Regions from separate parts of the Paenibacillus sp. FSL R5-0527 genome, predicted to be linked through region 3. Evidence: riboswitches for the same ligand, from Rfam matches in the RefSeq annotation. Region 3 holds a riboswitch; each other region holds the start of a gene.
What was found. Region 3 has a riboswitch for cyclic di-AMP ahead of NYE69_RS19015 (3D domain-containing protein). Riboswitches for the same ligand answer to the same signal wherever they lie in the genome.

Region 1 (5,607 bases), 3.6 Mb from region 3:
CTCTTTTTTGGAGAGACGTTTCAATTTATTGGCGATCGGATGCCACAGCACATAACCGGTAAAAATACCAAATACGGTGGCGATAAAAGCGCCGGAAATCGCGTGGGACAATTTTTCGATATCACTCATATCCGAAAGGGCCGCAATCAAACCGACGACGGCGCCGAGAACGCCGAGGGTCGGCGCATACATCCCAGCCTGGGCAAAGATCTGCGCCCCGACTTTATGCCGTTCTTCGGTAGCCGCAATGTCTTCCGTAAGCACGTCCTGAACGAATTCCTGGTCGTTGCCGTCGATGATCATGCGCATGCCTCCGCGCAGGAAGTCGTCATCGATTTCTTCGACTTTCGCTTCCAAGGCCAGGAGTCCTTCGCGCCGGGTAATCGTGGCCCACTCCGTAAACAACGTAATCAATTCAGCTTTGGTGATCATCTTCGGTTGAGAGACGATCAATTTAAGCAGCTTGGGGAATTTTTTCATATCCGCCATAGGGAAGGCCATGAACAGCGACGCCGCGGTTCCGACGAATATGATGACGAAGGCCGCTGGGTTGGAGACCAAGCTTCCAATAGGCGCACCTTTTAGAAACATCCCTACAATGAGCGCAACGAATCCAAGAATAAGTCCGATAATCGATGAAATTTCCATTGTACACCTCGTCCTTGAGTTAAATTGAATCCTTTCTTTCTTTCCGCATCCTTGCGGAAAAGACGTTACTGCTGCCTAAAAAAAGATTTATCTATTTTATCGACAGTTTTCCCTTTTTTTTTAAGTGGTTTTTTCAGGTATAATAAGATCATAGCCTGAATACCAGGGCTATCAAGGGAGGATATCACGGTGGGAGTAAAGCACGGAAGAGATTATGAATATATTTTGGCCGACCTGACGAAAGCGGTGGGCCGGATTTCCGATAGCTACCTTTTCTTTGATATGGAATCGTCGGAGTGGGCGGGATTGGCGGACGAGGAGCGGGCCGAAGTGCAGGAAGCGCTGGCTGAAGACCTGTTTTTTGCGTTAGGAGCGGAGCCCGTTCTTGAGGTGGGGAGCGCGATCGTTATTTATGATCCTGAGGGGCACCGCATCAATTTTCTGATCGGGGACGAAGAGCTTACTTCCGTGGCTTTGATCTAGAGAGATTTGGTTTGGCGCGGGATTCCGTGGTAAAATAGTTAGTCAGGAAGCATTACGCATGTTCAGGTTGTATGTGGAATAAAATAGTTGAGGACGGGGCCGGAAGCTTAGGTCCCGATGCGCCAGAGGATACTTACATAACTAGGAGTTCTTGAAGAGAACGGGGAGGATAAATGATGCCGTTTACACCGCAAGAAGTACAAGCGCATTTGGAAAAGCTGGAAGGCTGGGAACTTGAGGAAGGACGATGGATCTTCCGCAAATATACGTTCTCCAATTTTATGAAAGGCATTGCTTTCGTGGATGAGGTAGCTGCGATTTCGGAAGCGTTTAATCATCATCCGTTTATTACGATCGACTATAAAACCGTGACCCTTCGGCTGACCTCATGGGAAGAAGGCGGAATTACGGCAGTGGATATTAAAGAAGCGCAGCAATATAACGAGGCGTTCGAGAAAATGCGCGCCGCGGATTAGGCCAGGCAAAAAACGCCCGCCGGAAACGCTTAAGTTTCCGGCGGGCGTGCTTTTCATATGCCGTTATTTTTGCCGTTATTTTTTCTCCGCGAGCCACATCGCGACGTTGGCAATTTCCTCATCCTTGAGCCGATCCTTGAAGGAAGGCATCATTCCGCCTTTGCCTTTGGTGATAATGCCGTAAAGCTGGTCAGCCGTTAGTTCGGCGCCGATCTTTTGCAGATTCGGTCCCGCGCCCCCTTGCAACTGATCGCCGTGGCAGGTGATGCAGTTTGCTTTTACGGTGGCTTCGGCTTGTGCCGCATTCATCGTAATTTCAGGCAATTGCGGTTTGGCTTCCTTGGCGGCCTGCTCCCGGCTCGGCAGGGTGAACATCAATACGATGGCCATAGCGCAAGCCACGAAGAACAATCCGCTCATGATCCACTTTTGCATTCCAATCGCCCCTCCTATGTAAGCTACCTTTTCCATTATAACGGAACATGCCGCTCGATCATAGTCTTTGTGTCAAAAATAGGAACAATTCCGTCGTGATTGCGGTAAAATTTGTAACAAACTTCATAGCAAGTCCGTTCTAATGGATCAGGAGCATTTCAGGATGAGGGGTGAGGCCCTCGATACACCATGCAATAAAAAGGCTTGGAGATGCCGCCAGGGGTCATTTTGTCGTAAAGGTCCGTGATGGTGAAGCCGGCCTTTTGATAAGCGCGAATCGCCCGGGTGTTCCACGTCAGCACTTCCAAATCGATCTCATGGCCCGGTTTCCGCCGCAGCGCCTCCTCGACGATCGCCGTTACAAACCGTTTGCCGAGCCCTTGTCCGCACAATTCCGGTTTCATGCCGATACCGAGCCGCGTAACCCTTTCCAACGGGAAATATTGGGCAAATCCGGCGAGTTCTCCGTTCTCGTCCAGCACGGACACGTATTGCTCCGCTCTGATCGCCGGGTTGCCGAATTCGACATCGAGCGCTTTCATTTGTTCCCAAGGAAGCCAGCTGTAAACGTCATAGGGAGAATCGTACCGCCAGGTGCAAATTTCTGCGCCGTGGCTCTCTTCCATGGGGACGATGCGAAACTGAACAATCGGTTTATCCATTGGGATCCTCCTTTAAAAACGGCATTCCTATTACCCTCACTCTAACGGGATTTACTTGACTTGTAAAGGTTCTGCCGTCTCTCGGACACCTGTGGATTTATGGAAATCAACAAAAATTCGGTAACCTTTTGGCGGGTCGCTTCGTTATATAGATAGGGATGAAAAAAACCGCAAGCCAATTCCCAAAGAATAAGCTTACGGCGGGCAGGTCATGCGGAGCGAAATTAAGCGCCGGCGGAGGTTCAGGATTCCGCGGCGTATACGGAATAACCGTATTTGCTGAGCACCCGCTTCGCGCCAACGAAGCGGTTTTGGTAATAACTGTTGCTCAATTTGTCGATCCGGATTCCTTTGGATGAAGAGGCATGGGCAAATTCTCCGTCGCCAACGTAGACGCCCACATGCGATACTTTTCCGCCACCCAGGGTATTAAAGAAGACAAGATCGCCGGCTTGCAGTTCGCTTTTTGATACCGGTGTTCCTACCTTGTATTGGGCCGTGGATACGCGAGGAAGCGTAACGCCCATTTGTTCGAACACATACCGCGTAAACCCGGAGCAATCAAATCCGGCCGTACTGGTGCCGCCGTATTTGTAGGGCGTGCCGTACACGGAATTGACGATGTTGGAGAGCGACGTTTCCTGCTCGTCCGCAAAGGCGCTTCCCGTTCCCAGACTGAAACATAGAGCCAAACTCGTTACCGCTGCTGCTAAAGTCTTTCTCAAGATGTCTAACTCCTTCCAAGGCCTGCGAGGTTAGCTTAAGGATTCGGTTGAAGGTTCCCTATGATCCTTTTGAAGCGGGATCAATTCACCCTGACTGATGTGGTTCCCCCGTTTCCCGGGTGCGGGGAATTCGGCAGCTTCATGTAGTATGCACCCAAAAACGACGTCACAACAAAAATTACAAAGTTGTTACTATTTCTGTTGGTCATTTTACCAAAGTGGGCCAACATTGGCAAGTTTCCCGCCAAAAAGGATGCTTTTGGCCTGTGTGAGGAGCGGAGTGATCTGGGTATTGATTCCTAAGGGGGATCGGTAGACAGGAAAAACCCGCAGGAGACGTGATATCCCAATCATCCCTGCGGGTTTGTCGAATTCGTTATGGATTGCGACTTACTGTTCGGCTGTCACAGCTTCAAATTTCTCGGAGCTCATAATGCGCTTAGCTCCAACATACCGCTTCTCGTAGTAACTTTCGCTCAGTTTGCTGATGACAACTCCTTTGGAAGAAGAGGCATGCGCAAATTTGCCGTCGCCGACATAAATACCAACATGAGATATGCCATCGCCGGAAGTGTTGAAGAACACCAGATCGCCTGCGATTAATTCATCCTTGGAAACGCTTGTTCCCATCTCAAATTGGGAGCCCGATTGATGAGGAAGATCGATGCCGAGCTTGTTAAATACATACATCGTAAATCCGGAGCAATCAAAACCGGACGTTGTTGTTCCGCCTGCGGAGTAAGGAGATCCGAGGCCTTCTTCAATGGCGCTGTCCAGTTTGGAATCCGCGAAAACGCTGCCGGTTCCGATCGTGAAAAGCAATGCAAAACTTACTGCTGTTACGGTCAAACGCTTTTTCAAGAATTATGCTCCTTCCAATGCCTACGAGGTTAGCTTAAGGATTCGGTTGAAGGTTCCCTATGATCCCTCGCTTACGAGATCAATTCACCCAAAGTGGTTCCCCCGTTTCCCCGGCGCAGGGAATTCGGCTTTGATTTCTCACCTGATAAGACTTATTCGACGTAACTTGCTATTTTCCTGCCAAAGATGACAAAAATAATTACAAAACTGTTACTGAAATTGTGTTGCTGTTATTTTAACAAAGACAGGGACCATTTGGCAATGGTTAATTCGCGAGACTAAGAGGGGAAAACCTGACACAAGGCCTTCGCAAAGTCGCGGAGGCCTTGTGCCGTAAAGGTTTCGGAGAGATGAAAAAATTTTAACTTTTCTCGGTTTTTGTCTGCCAGAGGCGATATTGCGAGGTGACCTGCCAAATTTTAAAAGCGCTGCGACAGAGAGGATAGGTTTGCTGGAGGATCAACGCCAGCATTCCGGTCCAGATCCAGGAGACCGTTCCGAACAGCAGGAACATGCCCAGCCCGAATGCGCCCAGTATGCAGGAGATCCCGATGCCCTGCAGAAGGTGCCGGAAGCAGACGAGGAGGGAACCCCAGACGCTTGATTTGAACAAGTACCCAAATTGTACGTAGAGAATGCATTGTCTTACCAGCCAGCCGTAAACGAACCAGCCCAGGATGTAGATGAGACCCTTCAGCAGCGGGGCCATCTGTCCTCCGGCCCCCAGCAGATGCGGCCATAAAACAAGGAGCTTGGGAATAACCCAGAAGGCCGGGATAATGATTAAAATAAGTTCAATGGCATAAAACAGGACAACCGGCTTCCAGAATTCTTTCATTCCGCGGAACAGCGGCAGCCCGTGTCCACGGCTCTCGGAGGGGACAAGCCCGTATAGAATTCCCGCTTGAATAAGAGGCGTGAGCAGGAGGCGCAGGACCGCCATGCCGATCAGCAATCCTAAATAGAGGCGGACGTCCGGATTGCTCCCCAAATGGATACGCCCTTCCAGCAGGAACAGAATTCGGCTGAGTTGCGTGGGCGGCGGATCCGGATACCTTTGCAGTAGCGCGGTAACGGCGGTATCGACCAGGCGGTACAAAAACAACCCCCACAGCAGCTGATACAGGAACAAAATGATGACGGAGGGAAACTGGCTTTTCAGCAGGCTCCACCCCTGACGCACATAAGTCATATTTTCACCTCCTAAAAGTTTTGCGAGCGTTGCTTTACTCGATATGCTTCGAGCAAAACTACTTCAGAAGCATAAACTGAGTTCTGCCGGCGTTTACCATATAAGTGTTCCGAGCAGGGCTTCCA
Region 2 (5,607 bases), 2.2 Mb from region 3:
GTCTCTCCAACTCCTCCGGAATCAATCCGCCTTGGGAAGCCACCCATTTGCGAATGGCGTCAACCGCCCCTTTGCGCACTTGGCGGCCGTCTTTCAGATCGACGCCGCTCATCCGCGTTTCCGCCTTGAATTCAACAAAGCTGCCACCCTCGCCGAGCAAGGCGTCATAGGACTTCCCGTTTTTCTTCATCCATTCCAGCACCGAGCGGCCTTCCGGGGTTTCGTCCTGCACGGAAGATACCGCCGCCCAGGCAGCCGCCTCATCGATGCCCGCGCCTCCAACCGGTATGATCTCGCTGGCCATCCGGTTCCCGAAGGTAATCGTTCCGGTTTTGTCGAGAATCATCGTGTTGATATCGCCCGCAGCCTCAACCGCTTTACCGGACATCGCCAGCACATTGAACTGCGTCACCCGGTCCATGCCAGCAATGCCGATGGCCGACAGCAGGCCCCCGATCGTCGTCGGGATCAAACAAACAAGCAAGGCGATCAGTACCGGAATCTCCAAGTTAATATCCGCATAAGAAGCGATCGGCCCAAGCGTCACGACGACGATCAGAAAAATAAGCGTCAGGCTGATCAACAGCGTATTTAGGGCGATTTCATTCGGCGTCTTCTGCCGTTTCGCGCCTTCGACAAGCGCGATCATCCGGTCGATGAACGTCTCGCCGGGATCGCTGGTAATTCTCACCTTAATCCGGTCGCTGATCACGCGCGTTCCGCCGGTGACCGAATTGAAATCGCCGCCCGCTTCCTTGATCACCGGCGCCGATTCGCCGGTAATCGCCGACTCGTCGACGGAGGCGAGCCCTTCGATCACTTCGCCGTCGCCGGGAATCATCTCCCCTTGGGAAACGACGACGATATCCCCCTTACGCAGCTCCGTCGAAGGCACCGTTTTAACGCCATTGCCAACCACTTTGTTCGCGGTAATCTCTTTCTTCGTTCGCTTCAACGTATCGGCTTGCGCCTTGCCCCTGCCCTCCGCCAAGGCTTCGGCGAAATTGGCGAACAATACCGTAAACAACAAGATCACAAACACGGTGAGATTAAAGCCGATGCGGCCCTCCGCGTCGAAGTAACCGGGAAACACCGTCATCAGCAGTACGATGACCGTGCCAACCTCAACGACGAACATCACCGGATTTTTCATCATAACGGCCGGATTCAGCTTGATGACGCTGGCCTTCAAAGCTTGTGCGACAAGCGGACCGGAGAACATGCTTTTTTTACGTTTATCGTTCATGGCAACTTCACCCCATTCCTTACTTAACGAATCGTTAGATGCTCAGCGACCGGCCCCAGAACAATCACCGGCAGGAAAGTCAACGCGCCGATCAAAATGACGGTGCCGATCAGCAGGAAGCTGAACAGCGCATTGTCCGTACGGAACGTGCCGATTGTCTCCGGCACCCATTGCTTGCGCGTCAACGATCCGGCGACGGCGAGCATCGCAATCATCGATATATACCGTCCGAAAAACATCACCAGGCCGGTCGTCATGTTCCAAAACGGCGTATTGTCCGCCAGCCCCTCGAAGCCGGAACCGTTGTTGGCGGCTGCCGACGTATATTCGTACAGCACCTGCGTGATGCCGTGGAAGCCGGGATTCGAAATCGCTCCCTTGCCTAGATCGGTCAAGAAGGCGATCGCCGTCGGCGCCAGGATTATGAACGGGTGCGCCAGAATCGCAATCGCGATCAGCTTCATCTCGCGCGGCTCGATCTTGCGGCCAAGGAACTCCGGCGTACGGCCGACCATCAGTCCGCAGATAAACACAGCGAGTATGGCGTACATCAGCATATTGATCAGCCCGACGCCTTTTCCGCCGAATACGACGTTCAGCATCATCTCCGCCAGCGGTACCAGACCGCCGAGCGGGGTCAGCGTATCGTGCATATTGTTGACCGTGCCGGTCGTCGCCGCCGTCGTCACGGTAGTGAACAGCGCGGATTGCGCGATGCCGAAGCGCACCTCTTTCCCCTCCATGCTGCCCTGCGAAGCATCGATGCCAAGTACGTTCAGCACCGGATTGCCGCTCTTCTCGGCGGTGTAGGCAACGGTAAGGAACACAAGGAACAAGACCATCATCGCTGAAAATATAACCCAACCCTGCTTGCGGCTCTTCGCGAATCTGCCGTACATAAAGGGCAGCGCCGCGGACAATGACCACATCGACAGGATCTCGATCACATTGGTCAGCGGGCTCGGATTCTCAAACGGATGCGCCGAGTTGGCGCCGAAAAAGCCGCCGCCGTTGGTGCCCAGATGCTTGATCGACTCCAGCGAAGCGACAGGCCCGATCGCAATCTGCTGCGTCGCCCCTTGCAAGGTCGTTACCGAGAGCGTAGACCCAAGCGTCTGCGGCACCTGCAGCGCGACCAGCACGAGCGTGACGATCAACGCCAGCGGAAAGAAAATCCGCGTATGCGCCTTGACGAAATCCTCAAAGAAGTTGCCCAAGCTTTTTCCCTTGCTCGTAACGCCCCGGACAAACGCGACCGCGACCGAAAGGCCCGTAGCCGCCGACGTAAACATCATCATCATGATCACGGCCATTTGCGAGAAGTACGAAAGCCCCGTCTCGCCGCTGTAATGCTGCAGATTTGTATTCGTAATAAAGCTGATTGCCGTGTTCATCACCAGCGTCGGCTCCATATTGCCGATACCGTTCGGATTCAACGGCAAGCCGCTCTGCACCCGCAGCAGCAAATAACTTACCGCGACGAGCATAAGGTTGGTTGCGATAAAGCTGATCGCGTACCGCTTCCAGCTCATGCCCGCGCGATGCTTCAGCCCGATGACCGCATAAATGGGTTTCTCGGCCCACCCGAATATTTTATCCGTGCGGTTGGGTTCGTTAGAGAAAACGTGATACAAATAATTACCGAGCGGCTTGGCGATCAGCATCAAAACACCGATTACGATTGCGATTTGCAATATATCCATGACCGTTCCTCCCACTATTAGAGGTTGTTCAAATAGTCATCTTTCCATGACGAAGCCGTTCAAAGAAGAGGACTCGACATCGAATCTTGAATTCAGCCGGGCCTTCCGTTGCTCACGTACCCAAAACGTACGCTCCGCTCCTTACGTCCCTAGCTTCATCCAACCTTCTCGGTCCTAAAAACCTGACTTTTTGAACTTGCACTATAAACAAAACTCGACTTTTTGAACTTGCACCATAATCAAAACTCGTTAAAACCTTTCCGGATGAAGCAACGCATAGATTAGATAGATCAGCAATCCAAGCGTAAAAATCAACACAATGGTCATTCTTGTTCGCCCCCCGTATCCTCCACCGTTTTACCGCACCAAATGACAAATCCAACTATAAGCGCGAAGGCGACGGTCAACGTTAGTACCATCCAAATATCCAGCATCACGACACTCCTCCAACGGTTAATCGGTCGCTTTTCTCCATAAACTGTTCCCCCGGATCAAGGAAGAAGGCAGCAAAAAAGAAGCCTTGGAAAAGAGGAACCTTTTCCGCGGCTTCTTGCAGTCGTCCCGACCGGTCCGCGACAAAAATGTTGCCTCTCCACACGCTTACGAGGTTAGCTGACGGATTCGGGCGTGAGAGTCGCCCTACGCCCGGCATTTGAAAGTGCCGGGTGATTCACCCCATGAAGCCGGGTTGCGGCTTCCGTTGGTTCCCCCGTTCCTTGTGTCTTTCAAGGATTCAGCGTTATAAGACCGATGATTCCGCTCCAACCGTTCCGATCGTTCTGCTCTCACACAAGCTTCGGCACGTTGGTTTCGTCGATCGGCATATCCATTTAGAATCGAATGGCCATTCAATTCATGGATCGTATCTTACTCCTTAGCTAAATGGTTGTAAAACGACGCAGCCGGCATATCCGTAAAAAAAAGAAACTTTAAGATGAAGTTAGCGCTCTCAAAATATTAGAGCTTCATTTTCCTCGCAAATACTCGTGATTATATGGCATTTCGTGGATTTTTACGGAATTTTTACGCCTATAAACGGTTTATTTTATTCCTTTTTTACATTACCCTGAACTATAGTAGTAACGGGAGCATAGACGGACAGGAGTGGTTTAATGGATAAGTTGAAATCGATGTGGATGCTATGGAAGCCTTATGCAAGCATCACTTTGCTCATCGCCTTCATGACCGCCGCCATGCACCCGTTCGGACTAGCGTTTGATTCGGTCAATATAGCACTTCTCTATCTGCTGCCCGTGCTTTGGAGTTCCGTCGTCTGGGGCCTGCGCCCTGCTCTTTATGCAGCAATGATGGGGGTCCTGGCTTTTGATTTCTTTTTCGTTTCTCCAATTCTGAGTTTTACGATCGCGGACTTGCGCTATCTGATCTCGTTCGGCGTTTTTTTGGCGGTAGCCGCGTTAACGGCCAGCCTGGCGGTAAAGCTGAAACGGCAGTTGCTATACGCCAAGCAAAGGGAGGAGCATACCGCCGCGCTCTACGTGCTCAGCCGGCAAATGAGCGATATCGCGGACATTCACTCCCTGCTCAGTAATGTTTCCCGGCAAGTTTCGCAAACCATCGGTACGGAAATTGCGATTTTTTTGCCGGATCAACGGAATACTTTAGTGCTAGCCCACTGCTCTTCGGTTCATAGCGATTGGGGACAAGGCGAAACGGAAAAAGTGATGGCGAAGCTGGCGTTTGATCATGGCGAAGCGGTCGGCAATGGAACCCGTACCTTAAGAGACTCTCCAGCCCATTACCTGCCGCTCAGAACCGAGGACCGCGTGCATGGGGTATTGGCGCTCAATCTGCAGGATCGGAAAAGCGGGCTCACCACCGAGCAACAGCGGATGCTGGACGCCCTGGGCGGTTTGGCGGCCACCGCCATCGCCCGCATGAAGCTGGCGGAGGAAGCCAAAATCGCTCATTTGACGGCCGAATCGGAACGGCTTCGCACCGCGATTCTAGATTCTGTTTCTCATGAGTTGCGTACTCCGTTAGCGGCTATTATCGGCTCGGCGACCAGCCTTATTGAAGGCAATTCTCTTTTTTCGTCGGAGGATCGCATGGAATTGCTGCTTACCATTCGGGACGGTGCCCTCCGTATGAATCGGTTGGTCAAAAACCTGCTCAGCATGGTGCAATTGGAAAGCGGCATGCTGCGTCTTAGAAAAAATTGGTGCGATGTGGAAGATCTGATCGGCGTCACCTTGGCTCAGGTCAAAGATTTTCAACAGCATCGAAAGTTGCGGGTAAACCTTCCGGCGTCCGTTCCTATGGTAATGGGGGATGAAGTTTTGCTCGAGCAAGTGCTGGTTAATGTGGTCAGCAACGCGATCAAATACAGTCCGGATTACAGCGAGATTTTCATAACGGTAAGGCCTGAGGACGACAAGCTTGTTATCCTTGTTTCCGATACGGGAATCGGACTTGCCGGTGACGATTACGGCCGGATCTTCGAAAAATTTTACCGTTCAGCTGCCGCCAAGCAAGTGACGGGCACGGGATTGGGACTTGCCATTTGCAAGGGAATCGTGGAGCTGCACAATGGAACCATTACGGCCAAGCCGAATCAGCCGCAAGGCACCGTCATTACAATTACACTTCCCCTAAGCAAGCCGCGCGAAGGGCATTTTGAAGAAATGGAGGAGGATGACC
Region 3 (5,607 bases):
GGGGGTGGGGCTAGAGCAAGGGTTCCAAAAAAAGAGAGAAGAAAAAAACAAAAAAGATGAGGAAAAAATGAGGCGGTTCAGGTGAGATTTTCAACTTGATAAGAGAACGCACGTTTGGTATAATGAAATAAATGGAACCTATGTTCGTGTATTCTTGATTCGGGAGGTAAGCGGATATGGAAGCCAATGCGGGAACGGAACTTCAACCATTCAGCAGCCGTTATAACAGCGAGCAGGACTGTATGGAGGCGCTGATCGCGATGAAGTGGCCAAACGGCTTTGACTGCCCGCGCTGCGCTCACACCCGGTGCAGCCGTCTGACTTCCCGGCATATCCCCTTATTTGAGTGCGGAAAGTGCAAGCATCAAACATCGCCTTTGGTCGGCACGATTTTTGAAGGAACGCATCTCCCCTTGCTCAAGTGGTTCAAGGCCCTGGATTTGTTCCTGCTTGAGGACGGCATCTCGGCGCTGCGGCTGAGCAAGGTGATCCGGGTCACCTACAAGACCGCGTGGTCGATGCTGCAAAAAATACGTCATGCCGTGGGGGAGTTCGATGCCCGGGAGCTGCTCTCCGGAGACGTGAAGGTGAACAGCGATCAGTATGGGCGTAATCCGTCCCGGTGTCAGGTTTCGCATCCGTACGCCTCGGCGGTCGTAGCCGGCTGCACGGTCACGGAATCGGGCGAGCCGGAGCAGGTCAAAATCCGCCTGGTGCCGCATAAGCGGGGAAGCGAAAAAAGGGCAAACCGTCAAGATCTAACCGAGTTTATTGGCGGGCATGTGGATGTCCATACATCGGCGGTACAGCTGTTCCCTCAGGCCTTTCGGCTGTATGCTCCCTTGCGGAGAGTAGTGAGAGAGGCGTGGGAATCGCTGAAGAGTACGTATGGAGCCTTGGGGCTGAAGCATCTGCAGGCGTACCTGAACGAATACACCGGACGCCGCCGGCTGCGCCTGCAAGGAGGACGGCCCGGAGCGGAAGAAACGATGCGGCAGAAGTTACTGCGCATGTGTGTGGCGATTCCCACGACCCCTTACCGCCGGCTGATCGCGCGTCAACCGCATCAGCCCCTTGCGGCTGCGGCCTATAGAAGTGCTTGAACGTTTCAGACGTTGCTGCAAACGGATCCAGGCTGCAGCAAGATCACGGTCTTTTCTTTTTTTTCGTTGTCTTGCCCCATTCTCCCGTCAGGTCTGCTTCACTTCACTTCTCCTAAACCTCCTTTTCCCGAACCTGGCAATGATCTATGAACAGATTTGATGATCTCGAACATGTCTGCTTTTCCCAAGCATATTCTGATTCTCCCGAACAATGCCATCTTCTTCTCTGCTTCCTGATCAAACGGGATAATCGTGCAAAGCCGTACGGACAGCGGATGTTGATCCGCCGATCACCCCATCAGCCTTCCATGTTCTCAAGCTTGGCTAGAAGCTTGCTTGTACGTTACATCATGAATGAGTTGTTACTTTTTTTACATGATTCCATAAATAAATATAGCGGCAGAATGCGGGTTTGCGCGGTTTGGATACTATTTCCTGTCCAATTGGTTACAAAATTGTGATATATTCAGATAGCCAAAACCTGCTTCGGCAGGTGCGGGGGATGATTCAGCGAATAACCGAACGTTAAATGAAACGTGGTTTCTTGGGGTGAAGCGCTCGCATTGGGCGCCGGGGATAATCCTTTTTCCCGAATCCGACAACTAACTCCGCAGGCGTATAAAAGGAGGAAGAACAGCATGAAAAATCTCTTATTCTCGAAGATTGCAAAAACAACGTTGGTAGCCGCAAGTTTGGCGGCGGTTCTACAGACGGTACCTGTGCACGCGGATGCGGTACATACGGCGGAAGAAGGAGATACCTTCTATCTGTTGGCCAAGAAGTACGGAGTCGGCATGGAGCAATTGATGAACGCCAATCAGGGGATTGATCCCGGCAATATATACGAGGGGCTGAAGTTGACGATTCCGGGAACGGAGGCTCCCGAAGCGAAAGCAGCGGCGCCGGAATCGAACCAGGCTCCCGCGGCAAAGACGATGAAAGCCGACGCGGTGTCGGGGCCGACCGTATTGCCATCGGACAAAGTCGTCGAAGCCTGGGGCAAAACGTTTAATTATTCCCATACGATTCAGATGAAAGCATCGGCATACTCGGCGGCCGCCGACGAAAACGGAAAATGGGGCGCGGTCGATTATTTCGGCAACCCGTTAAAGCTGGGCACGATCGCCGTCGACCCGGACGTGATTCCGATGGGAACGAAGGTGCTGGTCACCGGATATAATCATGATGGCTTGCCGAAGCAGGCGTTTGTGGCCACGGCCAGCGATCAGGGGGGAGCGATCAAAGGCAACCGCATCGACATCTTCATTCCCGGCAGTGTCAAATCCGTCGAATCGTTCGGGTTTCAGGAAGTCACCCTGTACGTGTTGAAGTAAATTCGTTTGCTTATATGTAGATCAAGTAAAAAAAGTGCAAGCGCTAGACCATAGGGTCTGATGCTCGCGCTTTTCTTTTTTTTATCTATACTTCGCCGTATGCAGCAATTCGGCCAAATCGACAAACTGGTAGCCTTTGTCCCGCAGCGTTTGGATAATGTCCGGCAAAGCCTGGATCGTACCGTTTAAGTTGGACCCTACGCCGCCGCCGGCATGAAAAAGAACGATCGAACCGGGCCCTATGGCGCCGAGCACGTTGTTTTCGACCTTGGATTTGTTCAGCCCTTTCCAATCCAGCGAATCCACGTTCCAGTTGACGATGGTGTAGCCGTTTTGCTTTGCCCATTGAATTTGCGGCTCCCGGATTTCGCCGTAAGGAGGACGGATCAGCTTGGGCCGGTACCCGGCGGTTTGCTGAATGATTTTTTCCGTACGCAAAATTTCCGTTTGAAATTGCTTGAGCGACCGTTTTCCGAAATTCGGGTGGCCAAAGGAGTGATTGCCGATCAGGTGGCCTTCCCGGCGTATCCGTTTTACCAGGGCAGGGAATTTTTTGGCCCGGTTGCCGACAATAAAAAAGGTCGCCTTCACGCCCTCCTTCTGTAAAATGTTTAAAATTTGCGGTGTAAATCTCGGATCCGGCCCGTCGTCAAACGTCAGCGCCACTTGCTTGACCTCAGGTCCGCGAAATTTGAACGTTTCGGAATATTTGCGCCGAAGCTCGTTTAAATCGGCCGGCTTCGGTTTGGCGTCCGCCCGGGCGGCTTGAGCTTTTGCTTCCTTGTCGCCGGGCTGCAGCGCAGCAGCCGCAGCGCGGGACGTTTCGGAAGAAGCCGATACGACGGGCATGTTGCCTCCGATTACCGCGAGAATGAAAACGGAAATCAGGAAGTTTCTGAACAGGGTAGTCAACATTTTTCCTCCTTCGTCCGGGTACTGTTATGATTTGGTATGCCCATCTTTAACGGGATTTATAAAGACACAATTATGAAAAACATCACAGACGTTCTTCCCGAAAAATTGCATCCTTTGATGAAGCAGACGTAAGGAAGAGGTGGATTTGATGGCTATCGTGGTAAGCAACAGGCGGGTTGCCGATGACGTGTTTTTATTGACGGCGGAAGGCAGATTTGCCGGGAAAATGGGCCAGTTTTATATGCTCCGCGCGAGCGAACGGTATCCATTGCTGTCGCGGCCGATCAGCATTTTCGATTTGACGGAGGACCGGATCGGATTTTTGTGCCGGATTGCCGGGGAAGGAACCAGACTGATCTCTCAGCTGAAGCCTGGCGATCCGCTCCGGATGGAAGGGCCTTTCGGCAACGGCTTTCCCCCGCTAACGGGAAAAACGGCATTCATCGGCGGCGGCATCGGTATCGCCCCGTTTTATTTCGCCCTCAAAACGGCGCCGCAGGCTGACGTATATCTCGGCTTCAGCCGGGAGGCGTACATGGTCGAAGAGTTTCGCCAGGCATCCGCGGGCCGGACTATCGTTGATGTGGGCGGTTCGATACTCGACCGCGCCGATTTTGACGCTTATGACACGATCATCGCCTGCGGGCCGCATCCGATGCTGAAAGCCGTGCAGCAAAAGCAGGCAAGCGCGGGAAGCCGGGCCAAAGTGTACGTGTCTTTGGAAAACCGGATGGCCTGCGGCATCGGCGCTTGCTTGGTGTGCAGCGTGAAATGCCGGGACGGCCGGAAAAAAGCGTGTACGGACGGCCCCGTTTTTTCGGTGGAGGAGGTGGTTTTCGCATGAGCGGGATCGATTTGTCCTGTGCCATCGCCGGGGTTTCCTTTAAGAATCCGGTCGTTATGGCCTCCGGTACGTTTGGTTTCGGGCGGGAGTACGGTGCGCTGTACGATATCAACAAGCTTGGAGGGATCAGCGGCAAAGGCTTGACCCTTCGTCCAAAAGCGGGAAACGACGGCCTGCGCGCGGCCGAAACGCCTTCCGGAATGCTCAACAGCGTAGGTTTGGAAAATCCCGGCGTCGCTGCTTTTCTCCGCGATGAATGTCCGTATTGGGAAACGCTCGATTTGGCGCGTATCGTAAATTTGGGCGGGAACACGCTCGAGGAATACGCGGAGGGCGCGCGCTTGATCGATGAGGACGCCGCCTGGCGCAAGCGGGAGGGACGTCAGGCGGTCGACATGATCGAGTTAAACATCTCGTGCCCCAACGTCAAGGAGGGCGGGATGGCCTACGGGATCAAAACGGAGATTGCCCGCGCTGTCGTCCGCGAGGTGCGCGCGGCCACGAAGCTGCCGCTGATCGTCAAGCTGTCGCCGAACGCCGAAGACATCGCCGGGATGGCCGTAATGTGCCAGGAGGAGGGCGCCGACGGCGTTTCGCTGGTCAATACGTTTTCGGCAATGAAAATCGACATTTACCGGCGGCGCAGCGTCTTCGACAACCTGTACGCCGGATTGTCGGGGCCGGCGATCAAGCCGATCGCATTAAGGATGGTCCACCAGGTGTGCCGGGCCATTACGATTCCGGTGATGGGCATGGGCGGTATCGGCAGCGCCGGGGATATCATCGAGTTTATTATGGCGGGAGCGGCCGTTGTGCAGGTGGGGACCTACAATTTCGTGCAGCCGCGCGCGGGCGAGCAACTGGTTGCCGGGCTGACCGAGTTTATGCGCTCGGAAGGCATCCGAAATTTGGACGAAATCCGCGGAATCCTTTAAAATGTGGTTATACATAGAGAAAAGGAGGCTGCGGCATGTTGACATTTGACGACATCAAGCTGGAGGCGATTCCGATGGGACGCGATTTGCTGCTCACGATCGGCGGCGGCGAGGTTCATATCGGCGCGGCGTCCACCGCTTACGCGGCGGAAGGGGGCGTCGCCGTACAAACCTCGGCCGTTCCCGGCCACAAAGAGCACACGCTAAGCGAGGATTTCGCCCGCCGCGCCGCCGCGGCGCTGAATCGGACGGTGACCGTGGTCATGGGAATCCATTACGATGATTTAAGCAAGGCGGAAATTTTGGCCGTTTCGCAAAAAGCCTCCGCTTTACTGGATGATTATTTGCAGGAGGTTAAAAAATGACTACCGATTCGCAGCAAGACAAATTTCGCCGCAAAGCGCTGCAGGTTCCGGACGCGCAGGGACGGATTCTGCCTTATGCCCGGCGCCTGCCGGCAGAAACCGTAGCGCTGC

Region 1: linked by a shared signal. The riboswitch ahead of NYE69_RS03610 (C40 family peptidase) and the one ahead of NYE69_RS19015 (3D domain-containing protein) in region 3 are both predicted to bind cyclic di-AMP.
Region 2: linked by a shared signal. The riboswitch ahead of kdpF (K(+)-transporting ATPase subunit F) and the one ahead of NYE69_RS19015 (3D domain-containing protein) in region 3 are both predicted to bind cyclic di-AMP.

The regions. Positions count from the first base shown of each region.
Region 1 is NZ_JBBOYI010000001.1:787,777-793,383, forward strand. Features, by position in the region: gene motA (flagellar motor stator protein MotA) at 1-648, opposite strand, end outside; gene NYE69_RS03585 (hypothetical protein) at 838-1,131, shown strand; gene NYE69_RS03590 (4a-hydroxytetrahydrobiopterin dehydratase) at 1,308-1,607, shown strand; gene NYE69_RS03595 (c-type cytochrome) at 1,683-2,042, opposite strand; gene NYE69_RS03600 (GNAT family N-acetyltransferase) at 2,201-2,704, opposite strand; gene NYE69_RS03605 (C40 family peptidase) at 2,947-3,429, opposite strand; cyclic di-AMP (ydaO/yuaA leader) riboswitch at 3,434-3,575, opposite strand; gene NYE69_RS03610 (C40 family peptidase) at 3,820-4,290, opposite strand; cyclic di-AMP (ydaO/yuaA leader) riboswitch at 4,294-4,430, opposite strand; gene NYE69_RS03615 (hypothetical protein) at 4,652-5,482, opposite strand; gene NYE69_RS03620 (M1 family metallopeptidase) at 5,576-5,607, opposite strand, start outside.
Region 2 is NZ_JBBOYI010000001.1:6,500,140-6,505,746, forward strand. Features, by position in the region: gene kdpB (potassium-transporting ATPase subunit KdpB) at 1-1,246, opposite strand, end outside; gene kdpA (potassium-transporting ATPase subunit KdpA) at 1,270-2,949, opposite strand; gene kdpF (K(+)-transporting ATPase subunit F) at 3,199-3,276, opposite strand; cyclic di-AMP (ydaO/yuaA leader) riboswitch at 3,533-3,698, opposite strand; gene NYE69_RS29260 (ATP-binding protein) at 4,062-5,607, shown strand, end outside; gene NYE69_RS29265 (response regulator) at 5,602-5,607, shown strand, end outside.
Region 3 is NZ_JBBOYI010000001.1:4,340,812-4,346,418, forward strand. Features, by position in the region: gene NYE69_RS19010 (IS1595 family transposase) at 177-1,103, shown strand; cyclic di-AMP (ydaO/yuaA leader) riboswitch at 1,566-1,736, shown strand; gene NYE69_RS19015 (3D domain-containing protein) at 1,742-2,437, shown strand; gene NYE69_RS19020 (polysaccharide deacetylase family protein) at 2,519-3,349, opposite strand; gene NYE69_RS19025 (dihydroorotate dehydrogenase electron transfer subunit) at 3,501-4,196, shown strand; gene NYE69_RS19030 (dihydroorotate dehydrogenase) at 4,193-5,131, shown strand; gene lpdD (prenylated flavin chaperone LpdD) at 5,167-5,496, shown strand; gene NYE69_RS19040 (molybdopterin molybdotransferase MoeA) at 5,493-5,607, shown strand, end outside.